3 regions of the Streptomyces sp. NBC_01288 genome follow, and region 3 is predicted to be linked to each of the others. Evidence: riboswitches for the same ligand, from Rfam matches in the RefSeq annotation. Region 3 holds a riboswitch; each other region holds the start of a gene.

Region 1 (4,508 bases), 6.5 Mb from region 3:
GCCTGGCGGGTACTCGCCGCTCGGCCGTCCACAGCGGCGATTCACCCTGTCCCGTTGCATCCCGTTACGTCATGCTCTGTAACCATGATCAGCAACTGGGGCTCGGCACTCACCAGGCCGTTCCGCGGCACCTCGACGCCCATGACGTACACCCTGATCGGCCTGTGCTGCCTGATCTTCGTCCTCGGCCCGGCCTCGGGCTTCGTCCCGTCCTACGGCACCGGGGACGCGCTGCTCGCCGCGCAGCGGGCGTACTTCCGCCGCTGGGGCGTGGTCCCGGCCGACCTGTTCGGCAGCCCCGCCCGGGAGGCCCTGACCCCGGTCACGGCCCTCTTCATCCACGGCAGCTGGATCCATCTCCTCGGCAACATGCTCTTCCTCTACGTCTTCGGAGCGATGACCGAGGAACGGCTTGGCCGGGTCGAGTTCACCCTGTTCTACGTCGTCTGCGGCTACCTGGCGCTGCTGGGCTACGCGGTGGCCAACGCCGACTCCGAGCAGTCGCTGGTCGGCGCGTCCGGGGCGATCTCGGCGGTCCTCGGGGCGTTCCTGTACTTGTTCCCCCGGGCCCGCGTGACGAGTCTCCTCCCCTTCCTCTTCTTCCTGCCGCTGCGGTTCCCCGCGTGGGTCGTGCTGCCGTTCTGGGCGGCCCTCCAGTGGCTGGCGGCGGGCCAGGCGGCGCAGGGGCCCGGGGTGGCGTACCTCGCCCACTTGGTGGGCTTCACGCTGGGCTTCGGTTACGCGTGGGTGCGATTCGGTCGTACGACTAGAGTTGGGCCCGCCCCAGTAACGGTCCCCGAGGGAGAGAACCAGCCGTGATCACCGCGATCGTCCTCATCAAGACCAGCGTGGACCGGATTCCGGAGATCGCCGAGTCGATCGCCGCGCTCGAATCCGTGAGCGAGGTCTTCTCCGTCACCGGTACGTATGACTTGATCGCGATGGTTCGGGTGCGGCAGCACGAGGACCTGGCCGAGGTGATCCCTGGGCGGATCAGCAAGATCCCCGGGGTCGAGGGGACGGATACGCACGTGGCGTTCCGGACGTACTCGCAGCATGACCTTGAGGCGGCGTTCGCGATCGGGCTGGACTCTTGAGATGAGCGCCTAGTGGGGTGGGGGCGCGGATCGTTTGCGGGTGACCGGTTCGTCGTGGCTGGTCGCGCAGTTCCTCGCGCCCCTTCAGGGCACGCCCCTGACGTCAGTCGAGATCACACCGCCGGGACGCAGCGGCCGTTCTCCGTGTGGTAGGTCCACTCGGCGCCCTTAGTCACCAGTTCGCGTACCGCGTCTACGAAACGCTCGACGTGCTCGTCCGGCGTTCCCGCGCCGAGGCTCACCCGGATCGCGTTGAGCCGGTCCAGTATCGAGAGCACCTGGTCGTCCGCCACCCGCTGCCGAACATGGTCGGCGACGGACGTGTCCACTGGTTCCCGGGGCGCTCCTCGTCCGTCTCCGTGGTCTGCCACTCGTCGACGGCGAAACCGTGCTCGACGCTGCTCGTCTCGTCTGAAGCTCATGTCCCTGATGGAACGCCAGTGCGTCACGTCCGCCCAGCGACGGATCCGCGTACCGGGTACGAGGACGAACCCCTCCTCGTACGAGTGGACGGACCTGCCGCCGAGGAGACGCGGCACACGCCGTACGACCGCCTCGCCCAGCGGCTCGCCCAAGCCTTCGGCCGCCGCCGCTCAGCTCACCCCAGGTGGTGTCCCCGCCCCTGGACGGTCACACGGCCGGTACGCAACGGCCGTCCTGCGTACGGTAGTTCCACTTCGCGCCGTCGGTCACGAGCTCCCGTACCGCCGTCACGAACCGCTCGACGTGCTCGTCCGGGGTGCCCGCGCCGAAGCTGACCCGGATCGCGTTGAGGGACTTTTCACCCGGGGCCGCCTCGGGGGCGCCGCACTCGCCCTGGGTCTGCGGGTCGGACCCCAGCAGGGTGCGGACCAGCGGGTGGGCGCAGAAGAGGCCGTCTCGGACTCCGATGCCGTACTCCGCGGAGAGGGCGGCGGCGAAGTGGGAGCTGTTCCAGCCGTCGACCACGAAGGAGATCACGCCCACCCGGGGGGCGTCGTCGCCGAACAACGACAAGACGCGCACCTCCGGAACCTCTGCCAGGCCCGCGCGCACCTTCTCGATCAGGTGCTGCTCTCGGGCGACCAGCGTGTCGAAGCCCGCCTCCGTCAGTGCCTTGCAGGCCGAGGCGATGGAGTAGGCGCCGATGACGTTCGGGGAACCGGCCTCGTGCCGGGCCGCGCTGTCGTGCCACTCCACGTCCACTCCCCCGTCCTCGCGCCGGGTGACCTTGCGGCTGGCGCCGCCGCCCGCGAGGTAGGGGTCGGCCGCCTGGAGCCAGTCCGCGCGGCCGGCCAGGACGCCCGAGCCGAAGGGGGCGTAGAGCTTGTGGCCGGAGAAGGCGATCCAGTCGACGTCGAGGTCCTGGACGGACACCGGGTGGTGCGGGGCGAGTTGGGCGGCGTCCAGGACGATACGGGCGCCGTGGGCGTGAGCCGCGGCCGCCAACTCCCGTACGGGCCACAGTTCGCCGGTGACGTTCGAGGCGCCGGTGACGCAGACCAGGGCCGGGCCCTGAGGGTCGCGGGCGGCGAGTGCCTGCTCCAGGGTCTCGACCGCCTGGCCCGGGGTGCGCGGGGCGTTGAGGTAGGTGACCCGGGCGTCCTTCCACGGGAGCAAGGACGCGTGGTGCTCGGTCTCGAAGACGAAGACCTGGCAGTCGGCCGGGAGGGCGGCGGCGAGGAGGTTCAGGGAGTCCGTGGTGGAGCGGGTGAAGATCAGCTGGTCGTCGGCGCGGCAGTCCAGGAACTCCTCGACCGTCCTGCGGGCGTTCTCGAACAGGTCGGTGGAGAGCTGCGAGAGGTAACCGGCGCCTCGGTGCACGCTGCCGTAGTACGGGGCGTAGGCCGCCACGTCGTCCCAGACGCGCTGGAGGGCGGGGGCGCTGGCCGCGTAGTCGAGCGCCGCGTAGGTGACTTCGCCGCCCGTGACGAGCGGGACGGTGACATCCCGGCCGAGAACGGGCAGCTGGGCACAAATGGTCTGGGCGGCGGCAACAGTGGAGACAGACATGGCGAACTCCCGTGAGAGGCAGGCGAATTCACTGCGCGAGGGGGCATGGCTTCGGCGCAGGAAAGGGTGAAGGGGGATGTGCGGAGTGGGGGCTTCGCGCCCTATCGCATTCGCTTGCTCACAGAGAGCTCCCTCGATGACCAGGACCCCTGGTGTCTTTCGAGGGGCCCGCGCTTGCCGCAGACCTCGCTGCCTACGGCCTGGTCTTCACCCGGGGCACCCCGCCACGGACGGAGGGTTGCCGGACAGTCGGCCGGGGCCTCATGACTGTCACTCATGACCTGGTCGGAAAACTTACGCGAGGTGATCGTCGTCCCGCAACCCGTGTCCGGATCGCGGGACGACGACCGCCGTACCGCTATGCGTTGCTGGCGGCGGCCCAGCGCTCCAGCGTGCGCTTGGCCGCCCCCGAGTCGATCGACTCCCGCGCCTTCTCCATCCCGGCCCGGATCCGGTCCACCAGCGGCCCGTCCCCGGCCTCCAGCGCCACCAGGGCCGCCGCCGAGTTCAGGAGTACGGCGTCCCTTACGGGGCCCGTCTCGCCGTCCAGGAGACGGCGGGCGACGCCCGCGTTGTACTCGGGGTCGGCGCCGCGCAGGGCTTCCACGGGGACCAGTTCGAGGCCGACGTCCCGCGGGTCGAAGGACTCCTCGGTGACCTTGCCGTCGCGGACGATCCACACCCGGGAGGTGGCCGTGGTCGTCAGCTCGTCGAGGCCGTCGTCGCCGCGGAACACCAGCGCGGAGGAGCCGCGTTCGGCCAGCACGCCCGCGATGAGCCCGGCCATGCGGGTGTCGAAGCAGCCGACCGCCGACGAGGTGACCCTGGCCGGGTTGGTGAGCGGGCCGAGGAGGTTGAACGCGGTCGGCACCCCCAGGTCCCGCCGGACCGCGCCCGCGAACCGCATCGTGGGGTGGAACTTGGCCGCGAAGCAGAACGTGATCCCGGCCTCCTCCACCACCTGCGCGACCCGCTCGGGCGACAGCTCCAGGTTGATGCCGAGCCGCTCCAGCACGTCGGAGGAACCGCTCGCCGAGGACGAGGCGCGGTTGCCGTGCTTGACGACCTTCGCGCCGGTGCCGGCGATCACGATGGCGGACATCGTCGAGATGTTGACCGTCTTGGCCCGGTCGCCGCCCGTACCGACGATGTCGACGGCCGGCCCCGGGATGTCCAGCGGCTTCGCGTGGGCGTACATCGTCTCGACGAGGCCGTTGATCTCCTCGACGGTCTCGCCCTTGGCCCGCAGCGCCACCAGGAAGCCCGCGATCTGGGCGTCCGCCGCCTCGCCGCTCATGATGCGGTCCATCGCCCACGCCGTGTCGGCGGTGCTCAGGTCCTGTCCGGCCAGCAGCGCGCTCAGTACGTCGGGCCAGGAACGGGCCGCCGCGGTGTCGCCTCCAGCGGGGGTCACAGCGC
Region 2 (4,508 bases), 4.6 Mb from region 3:
GGGCCGCGCGCTGGCGGTCCACACCCGCCGGGCGACCGACCCCCAGGCGGCCTACGAGGCCCTCCGCGCCCCCCTCACCGACCTCGCCACCCGCCACGGCCTGATCGTCGAACCCGGCCGCATGGTCCTGGAGTTGCGCCCGCCGGGCATGGACAAGGGCGTAGCGCTCCTCGACTACCTCCGCGAAACCGGCGCCGAGTCCGTCCTCTACGCCGGCGACGACCTGGGCGACCTCCCCGCCTTCGCCGCCGTGGAGAAACTCCGCTCGGACGGCGTTCCGGGTCTGCTGGTGTGCAGTGGCAGCTCGGAGGTCGCGGAGCTTTCGGACCGGGCGGACCTGGTGGTGGACGGCCCGGCGGGGGTCGTAGGACTGCTGGCGGCGATCGCGGCCCAACTGGGCTGAGCGGGACCGGGCAGGGGCTGTTCCGAAAAAGTGTGACACTTTCGGCGAAAGTGTCACACTTTTTCGGAGAGGGTGCTCCGGCGCTCAGCCCTTGAGCGCGTTCAGCTGTTCCAGGAACCACTGGGCCGGGGGCAGGGCCGTAGCCGCCGCCGCCAACCTCTTCGTGCGCTCGGCTCGTTCCTCGGCCGGCATGGTCAACGCCTCGTGGAGCGCGGCGGCCGTGCCGATCACGTCGTACGGGTTGACCGGGATCGCGTCCTCGCCCAACTCCTCGTAGGCGCCCGCCTCCCGGGAGAGGACCAGGACGCAGCCCTCGTCGGAGACGACCGGGACCTCCTTGGCGACGAGGTTCATGCCGTCGCGGATGGGGTTGACGAGGGCCACGTCGGCGAGGCGGTACGCGGCCAGGGAGCGGGCGAAGTCGTCCTCGACGTGGAGGAGCACCGGGGTCCAACCCGGTTTCCCGTACTGAGAGTTGATCTCGTCCGCCACCCGCTGCACCTCCGCCGTGTAGTCGCGGTAGACGGCGAGGTCCTGCCGGGAGGGGTAGGCGAACGCCACGTGGACGACCTGTTCCAGCAACTCCGCGTGGTCGTCGAGGAGTTGGCGGTACGCCAGGAGTCCGCGCACGATGTTCTTGGACAGTTCGGTGCGGTCGACGCGGACGATCGTCCTGCGCCCCTCGCCGATCTCCTCGCGGAGGGCCACGATCCGCTCCTCCACGTCCGGCTCGTGCGAGCGGGCGCGCAGGAAGTCGGCGTCGGCGCCGAGGCCGTGGACGCCGATCAGGGTGTCACCGACGCCCCCGGTGAACTCCGTACAGCAGGCCGCGAACGCGTCCGCCCAGCGGTGGGTGAGGAAGCCGAGGCGGTCCGCGCCGAGCATGCCCGTCAGCAGCTGCTCACGGATGTCGTCCGGCAGCATGCGGAAGTAGTCCGCCGGTGCCCAGGGGGTGTGCGAGAAGTGGCCGATGCGCAGGTCCGGCCTCAACTCCCGCAGCATTCCCGGGACCAGGCACAGGTGGTAGTCCTGCACGATCGCGACGGCACCCTGCGCCGCCTCGTCCGCCAACGCCTCCGCGAACGCCCGGTTGTACGTCTCGTACGACGCCCACTGACGCCGGAACTCCGCGTCGAAGACCGGCTCCAGCGGGGTCTGGTACAGCATGTGGTGGACGAACCACAGCACGGAGTTGGCGATGCCGTTGTACGCGTCGGCGTGCACGTCCGCCGGGATGTCCAGCATCCGTACGCCGTCCTCGCCGACCCCGCGCCGCACCGCCTCGCGGTCGCCGTCGGACAGCGCCGAGCACACCCACAGCGCACCCGCGTCCGGCCCGATCGCCGACAGCCCGGACACCAGCCCGCCGCCACCCCGTTTGGCGCGCAGCGAACCGTCGTCGCCCACCTCGTAGGAGACCGGGCCGCGATTGGACGCGACGAGCACCTGAGCGGCACCGGACGCGGGCGAGGGGGACGACGTAGAAGCCATACGGCACAACCTAGCCCGGGCCGGAAACGCTCAAACGTACGGACGGCCGTCGGCGGACTGCACGAGTCCGTATACGACCGTCCGTGAGCGTCTGTAACTGTGTGGTTATGCGACCTTGCGTGACTGGTACTCGGTGATGTCCGCCATCGGCGGGCGTTCCTCCGTGTCCACGGAGTACGTGCGCGGCTCGAAACCGTCCGGACCCCGCTCGAACTGGGTGAGCGACGGCCGGATCAGATGCCCTCGGGCCAGCCGCAGCTGAGCCGTGCGGTAGATCTGCGCGGCCATCCGCCCCAGGGCCTGCCCGTCCTGGTGGCGGTGCTTGCGCACCCCGACGTCGACCTGGGCGAGGGCGTCCAGCCCCACCAGGTGCAGCGCGTCCACCAGCATGCCCAGCTCGACGCCGTACCCGACCGGGAACGGCAGCTGCTCCAGCAGCGAGCGGCGGGCCGCGTACTCGCCGCCGAGCGGCTGCACGAAACCGGCCAGCTGCGGCCAGTGCATGTTCAGCAGCGGGCGGGCCATCAGCTCGGTGACGCGTCCGCCCTGGCCGGCCGCGCCGCCGAGCGGGCGGTCGTACATCGCCTTGACGAGGTCGACGCCGGGGTCGGTGAGCAGCGGGCCCACGATCCCGGTGACGAAGTCGGAGGAGAACTCCTTCAGGTCCGCGTCGACGAAGGCGACGATGTCGCCGCTGGTGACCAGCAGTGAGCGCCACAGCACCTCGCCCTTGCCGGGCACGGCGGGGATGCGCGGCAGGATGTCGTCACGGTGCACGACCCGGGCGCCCGCCGCGGCGGCCACCTCGGAGGTGCGGTCGGTGGACCCCGAGTCGACGACGACGATCTCGTCGACGAGCGGGACCTGCTGCATGAGGTCGTGACGGATGATCGCGACGATGTCGCCGACCGTCGCTTCCTCGTTCAGCGCGGGCAGCACGACGGAGACCGACTGGCCCGTGCGGTGCTTCGCGGCCAGGATCTTGTGGAGCGGCCGGTCGGTCATGGACCAGGAGCGGGTGCTCAGCCAGTGCTCGACTTCCTTCAGCACGTTGCGCGGCTCCTCTGCGTTCTCTCGGCGAGTGACGGTCACCGTGTGTAGGCCCGCCGCGGTAGCGGCAGGTGGATTCCGTCGTCTCGCGGTTCGGACGGCTCACTCAACTGTCCTGGCCTTCGGTTACAGTCTTGAACAACGCTGATGACCATCGCATGTCGGGGGCCGTCAACGCTCACGCAAGTGACACAACCGCATACACAACTGAACACCGCTCATCCAGAGGGGCAGAGGGATACGGCCCGTTGAAGCCCCGGCAACCCTCCAGCCGGTCTTGTCACGTTGATGTGGCGAGGCTCCCGGCTCGGGAAGGTGCCAAATCCGTCTCATGGCGAAACGCGTCGTGAGGAAGATGAGGAAAGGGCCTCGCCTCCATGGCTGCGCAGACTGTTGCAAGCACCACGAACTCCGTAGACGCCGTCGATCTCGGCCCCGCCGCCGCGCTGTCCTGCCGCGAGTGCGGCCACCGCGTCCCGCTCGGTCCGGTCTTCGCCTGCGAGGAGTGTTTCGGCCCGCTGGAGATCGCCTACGACTTCTCGGCCTACGACACCGAAGAGCTCCGCAAGCAGATCGAAGCGGGCCCCGCGAACATCTGGCGTTACGCGCCCCTGCTGCCCGTCCCCGCCGACGTGGCCGACAAGCCGAACATCAACCCCGGCTGGACCAAGCTCGTCCAGGCCGACAACCTCGCCCGCGAACTGGGCGTCGACGCGGGCAAGTTGTTCGTCAAGGACGACTCCGGCAACCCGACGCACTCCTTCAAGGACCGCGTCGTGGCCCAGGCCATCGAGGCTGCCCGTGCCTTCAACTTCACCACCCTCTCCTGCTCCTCCACCGGCAACCTCGCGGGTGCCGTCGGTGCCGCCGCGGCCCGGGCCGGCTTCCGTTCCTGCGTGTTCATCCCGCACGACCTGGAGCAGGGCAAGATCGTCATGGCCGCGATCTACGGCGGCGAGCTCGTCGGCATCGAGGGCAACTACGACGACGTGAACCGCTTCTGCTCCGAGCTGATCGGTGACCCGGCGGGCGAGGGCTGGGGGTTCGTCAACGTCAACCTCCGGCCGTACTACGCGGAGGGTTCCAAGACCCTCGCCTACGAGATCTGCGAGCAGCTGGGGTGGAAGCTTCCGGACCAGCTGGTCGTGCCGATCGCCTCCGGGTCGCAGCTCACGAAGATCGACAAGGGCTTGCAGGAGCTGATCGAGCTCGGGCTCGTCGAGGACAGGCCGTACAAGATCTTCGGGGCGCAGGCGGAAGGGTGTTCGCCGGTCTCCGTCGCCTACAAGGCGGGGCATGACGTCGTGCGGCCGCAGAAGCCGAACACGATCGCGAAGTCGCTGGCCATCGGGAACCCGGCGGACGGGCCGTATGTCCTCGACATCGCTCGGCGGACCGGTGGGGCGGTGGAGGACGTCAACGACGAGCAGGTTGTCGACGCGATCAAGTTGCTGGCGCGGACCGAGGGGATCTTTGCGGAGACCGCGGGTGGGGTGACCGTCGGTGTGGCGAAGAAGCTGATCGAGAACGGGTTGCTGGATCCGACCCTGACGACGGTGGTCCT
Region 3 (4,508 bases):
AGGACCTTGCTGAGGAAGTCCCTGGTCCGTTCGTGCTGTGGCTTGTCGAGGACCTCGTGGGGCGGGCCCTGTTCGACGATCTTTCCGCCGTCGATGAAGACGACCCGGTCGGCGACCTCGCGGGCGAAGCCGATCTCGTGGGTGACGATGACGAGGGTGGTGCCGCTGGTCGCCAAGTCCTTGATGACGGCGAGGACTTCGCCGACGAGCTCGGGGTCGAGGGCGGAGGTCGGTTCGTCGAAGAGGATGACGCCGGGGCGCAGGGCGAGGGCGCGTGCGATGGCCACGCGCTGCTGCTGACCGCCGGAGAGCTGCCTCGGGTAGGCGCCGGTCTTCTCGGCGAGTCCGACGCGGCCGAGCAACTCCCTTGCCAGTTCCAGGGCTTCGGGCTTGCTGAGCCTGCCGGTGGCGACCGGGGCGGCGGCCACGTTGTCCAGCACGGTCAGATGCGGGAAGAGGTTGAAGTTCTGGAAGACGAACCCGATCCGGCTGCGCTGCGCGAGGATGGCCCGTTCGCTCAACTCCTTGAGCCTGCCGCCCTGTTGCCGCACTCCGATCAGCTCGCCGTTGACGCTGACGTAGCCGATCTCGGGCTTCTCCAGGTGGTTGATGACCCGCAGCAGCGTGGACTTGCCGGAGCCGGACGGGCCGAGGATCACGGTGACCTCGCCGGGCCGCACGGTCAGGTCGACGCCGTCCAACACCCGGTGCGCGCCGTACCACTTGTGCACGTCGTGCACCTCCACGGCGGCGGGTGTGATGTCCGCCAGCGGTTCGACGGTGTTCGTGGTCATACGGCGGCCTCCCTGCGGATGCGGGCCCGCAGGTCGGTGACACCGGTGCGGAGTTTCTGGATCGGGGTCGGCGGCAGGGAGCGGGTGGCGCCCCGGGCGTAGTGCCGCTCGACGTAGAACTGGATGACGGACACGACGCTGGTGAGGATGAGGTACCAGACGGTGACGACCAGGAGCAGCGGCACGATGTCGCCGGGGTAGGTGGAGCCCATCGTCTGCGCGGAGCCGAACAGGTCGAGCAGCGAGACGTAGAAGACCAGGGAGGTGCTCTTGATCAGGCCGATCAGCTGGTTGACGTAGTTCGGGGTGATCGAGCGCAGCGCCTGCGGGAAGACGATCTTGCGGAACTGGTAGCCCTTGGGCAGCCCGAGGGCGGAGGCCGCCTCGTGCTGGCCCTGGTCGACGGAGAGGATGCCGCCGCGGACCACTTCCGCCGCGTAGGCCGCCTCGTTGAGGCTGAGGCCGACGACGGCGACGGCCATGTCGGTGGCCAGTTTCGACTCGTCGAAGGAGAAGAAGGCGGGGCCGAAGGGGACGCCGATGCTGAGGGTCTGGTACAGGGCGCTGAAGTTGTAGAGGAAGATCAGCACCACGATGAGCGGGATCGAGCGCAGGGCCCATACATAGGTCCAGCTCGCCGCGCGCAGTACCGGGCTCTTGGAGAGTCGGGCCAGGGCGAGCAGGATGCCGCCGAGGAGGCCCAACACCGCGCTCAGTGCGGCCACTTCGAGGGTGATGACGAGTCCGTCGAGGATCGTCGGGCGCAGGAACCAGTAGCCGAAGCGGTCCCACTGATAGAAGGAGTTGGTGACCAGTCCGTGGACGAACTGGGCGACGAGCACCAGCACGACCAGGGTGACGATCCACCGGCCGGGCCGGCGCAGCGGCTGAACTCGCTGTGCGGTCAGGGGTTTTGACGGGGCATCAGTCGACGGGGCGTCGGCCAGGGACACGGTGGTGCCTGGGGGTTCACTCATGGTGGGCTCCGGCAGGTTCACAGACCCCGGTCCGTGGCAGTGGACGCGCGACGGCGGACGGTACGCGCGGGTGCACGGGACCGGGGGCGGGGAGGGGGCAGGCACACCGACGGGATCGGGTGTGCGTCAGAGGCGCGTCGGCCGACTGGTCGTCAGGCCCGACAGCGGGCGCGGCCCGAGGCGGTACACAGTGCGCTGCTGACCCGGAGCAGATCGACAGCGCGGTCGGCGACGAACAGGTTGGCGTACGACCGTACGCAGCCCTGCGGGCGGCATGTGGCCGTCCTGGGAGCTGCGTACATGGCGTCACCTGTCACTGTTCCGGCCCCGCGGGGCCTCGCGCTTACCGAACGTCATCCGGTCCGGTCGTCACCTGGGGCACCCCACCGCGTGCGAGGGTTGCCGGTCAGCAAGCCAGGGCTTGTCGCTGACACTCATGACCGTTCTGGGTCGCAAGTTAAGACAAATGTCCGAACGTATGTCAATGGCCGTCCACCAACTGGACGGCCCGGACGGCCCTCAGCTGCGGCAAGCTCCCGTTTCGTCCGCCGCGTGGGCAGCCCAGTCCAGGATCTGGACGGCCGCGCCGGCGGCCTCCAGGCCCCGGCAATGGGCGTGGTGACGGCGGGCGATGCCGTCGAGGTCGAGGTGGGTGCCGAAGGCCGGGTGGGCGGCCAGGCGGCGGGCGTAGGCCCACAGGTGGGGGTGGTCGGCGATGCGCTGCACGGCGGCGGCATCCAGGTGGTTGCGATGCACGGTGTCGAGTTGGACCAGTGACACCCACAACTCGACGTCGGCTGCGGTGAGTTCGTCGCGAATCATGTGCTCGCGGCCGTCCAGCCACCGGTCCAGCGAGCCGAGCGTCTCCAGCAACCGGCCCAACGCCTCGTCACGCTCGTCCTGTTCGACACCGGCCGCGCCGGCGCGCTGCGCGGCGTCCTCGATGCCTTCGGCGCACAGCCGCTCGACGGCCTCGATCTCAGACTCGGCGCCGCACGGGTACAACTGGGGTCCGCCCTCGCCGAAGTGCCGGGCGAGGTCGCGCGTGATGTCGGGGGCGTGGGTGCTGACGATCCGGCCGGACCAGTCGTCGCTGAGCACCGGCGCGGCGGCCGGTCCGGAGTAGCGGTGCGCGCTCGCCTCGTAGAGCGGGCGCAGCGCGGAGTGTCCACCACTCGGACAGTCGGGCACGGCGGACAGGAACACGGCCGGACAGCTCTCGTCGAGGCCGAGCAGGCTGTGCGTGACGGCGATGCGGAGGCCGTCGGCGCAGGCGGTGGACAGATGCAGGCGGTAGCGGCGCGGCACGGCGTAGTGCCCGCTGCGCGCGTCGCGTCCGATCCGGCCCCGGAACACGGGGGCGGTACGGGGTGAGGGGATGGCGGCGAGAGGCGTGCTGGACATGGGACTCCCCGGGTACGGGCGCGTGGACGTACGCGCGGCGGAAGCGTCGTCGAGCGGAGGACAGGGCTCAGCGCGGGGGGTTCAGCGCGCTGCAGACCCGCAGCAGGTCGATGTGACGGCGGGAGGTCAGAAGAGGCGAACGGTCCACGCGGCTGGTGGTGACCGACTCAAGGCGCCCCATTGTTTCCCTACCTGTTCACTAGGATTCCCTACTGGAGTGTCGATCCGCCGTCGCCCGGGGTCAAGAGGGCGTCCACGGGTCGGGCACCGATGCCCGACCCGTGGACATCCCGGGCCGCTACTTCGCGTACATCAGGGTGCCGAAGCCGAGCTGGTCGTAGCCGCCGCTGTCGGAGCCGTAGTCACCTCCCCCGCCCTCGGGTGCGACGAGGTCGTAGTACATGGCCGAGATGTACTTGTCGTCGAGGCCGATCCGCCGGTTGTAGTGGAAGTGGAGCATCGCCCACACCGGGCGGATCTGGCCGCGCGAGGCGGAGGAGACCACCGTCTGGGACGACTGGGCGCAGCTCTGTCCGGTACCCCAGGTGTAGGTGGTGAAGGGCACGTCGCTGCCGCTGTTGTACTTCGCGACGTACTGGGCGGCCTTCATGAAGCGACGGCTGTCGTACGAATAGAGGTCGTCGCCCTGGTTCCAGGCCATCTCACAGATCGCGCCCATCTGGCCCATGCCCAGGACGGTGTGGCCCTGGTCGCGGCCGGATTCCTGCCACTGGCCGAGCGCGTAGCCGTCCGAGTCGGTGTACAGATACGGCACGGCGTGCGCGATGGAGCCGTTGCCCGCACCGGACTTGAAGTAGGTGACGGCCTGGTCGTACTTGGCGGAGTCCTCGTTGAGGATGCCGATGGCCAGGATCGAGGCCATGTTGCACAGGTCCCAGTTGGCCCAGTAGTTGGTGATGCAGGCGTCGTTGTGGTTGGTCAGGAAGCTGTTGTTGAGCGGGTAGAAGACGTTGGCCAGCATCTGCTGGGCGGCGGCGAGATGGAACCCGCTGTAGTCCCGCATCAGTTCGCAGGCGTTGGCGAACTGCCAGCCGTAGAGGCCGGCCGCGAGGAACCGGTCGGCGTTGCCGGTGACCGAAGTCAGCGTCGACGACCAGGCGTTGAGGATGTTCGCGGCGCACACGGCGTTCGCCTCGGTGCCGCCGACCTTCCAGCGCAGGGCGTTCTGGTAGGCGGCGGCGATGTCGTTGTAGAGCAGGCTGTAGTTCTGGCCGTCGCCGCCGCGGATGATCGTGGCGGTGGCCCGGTTCGTCCAGGTCGACTGCGAGTGGGAGTTGGCGGTCAGCCTGTTCCAGCCGGACAGCCAGGGGTC

Evidence for each region. A riboswitch is a leader RNA that binds a small molecule or an ion and turns the genes downstream of it on or off. The one in region 3 is predicted to bind S-adenosylmethionine.
Region 1: it holds a riboswitch for S-adenosylmethionine, as region 3 does, so the genes downstream of both, OG194_RS34500 (aminotransferase class V-fold PLP-dependent enzyme) here and OG194_RS05135 (amino acid ABC transporter permease) in region 3, are expected to answer to the same signal.
Region 2: it holds a riboswitch for S-adenosylmethionine, as region 3 does, so the genes downstream of both, thrC (threonine synthase) here and OG194_RS05135 (amino acid ABC transporter permease) in region 3, are expected to answer to the same signal.

Annotation. Positions count from the first base shown of each region.
Region 1 covers NZ_CP108427.1:7,644,156-7,648,663, reverse strand. The annotation lists gene OG194_RS34515 (rhomboid family intramembrane serine protease) at 85-819, shown strand; gene OG194_RS34510 (Lrp/AsnC family transcriptional regulator) at 816-1,097, shown strand; partial or broken gene OG194_RS34505 (aminotransferase class V-fold PLP-dependent enzyme) at 1,211-1,354, opposite strand; gene OG194_RS34500 (aminotransferase class V-fold PLP-dependent enzyme) at 1,728-3,089, opposite strand; SAM riboswitch class IV at 3,255-3,371, opposite strand; gene trpD (anthranilate phosphoribosyltransferase) at 3,448-4,508, opposite strand, start outside.
Region 2 covers NZ_CP108427.1:5,713,372-5,717,879, forward strand. The annotation lists gene otsB (trehalose-phosphatase) at 1-403, shown strand, start outside; gene OG194_RS25755 (alpha,alpha-trehalose-phosphate synthase (UDP-forming)) at 488-1,894, opposite strand; gene OG194_RS25760 (glucosyl-3-phosphoglycerate synthase) at 2,000-2,944, opposite strand; SAM riboswitch class I at 3,160-3,306, shown strand; gene thrC (threonine synthase) at 3,322-4,508, shown strand, end outside.
Region 3 covers NZ_CP108427.1:1,128,315-1,132,822, forward strand. The annotation lists gene OG194_RS05130 (amino acid ABC transporter ATP-binding protein) at 1-794, opposite strand, end outside; gene OG194_RS05135 (amino acid ABC transporter permease) at 791-1,771, opposite strand; SAM riboswitch class IV at 2,106-2,213, opposite strand; gene OG194_RS05140 (glutathione S-transferase C-terminal domain-containing protein) at 2,291-3,175, opposite strand; gene OG194_RS05145 (putative leader peptide) at 3,243-3,356, opposite strand; gene OG194_RS05150 (alginate lyase family protein) at 3,474-4,508, opposite strand, start outside.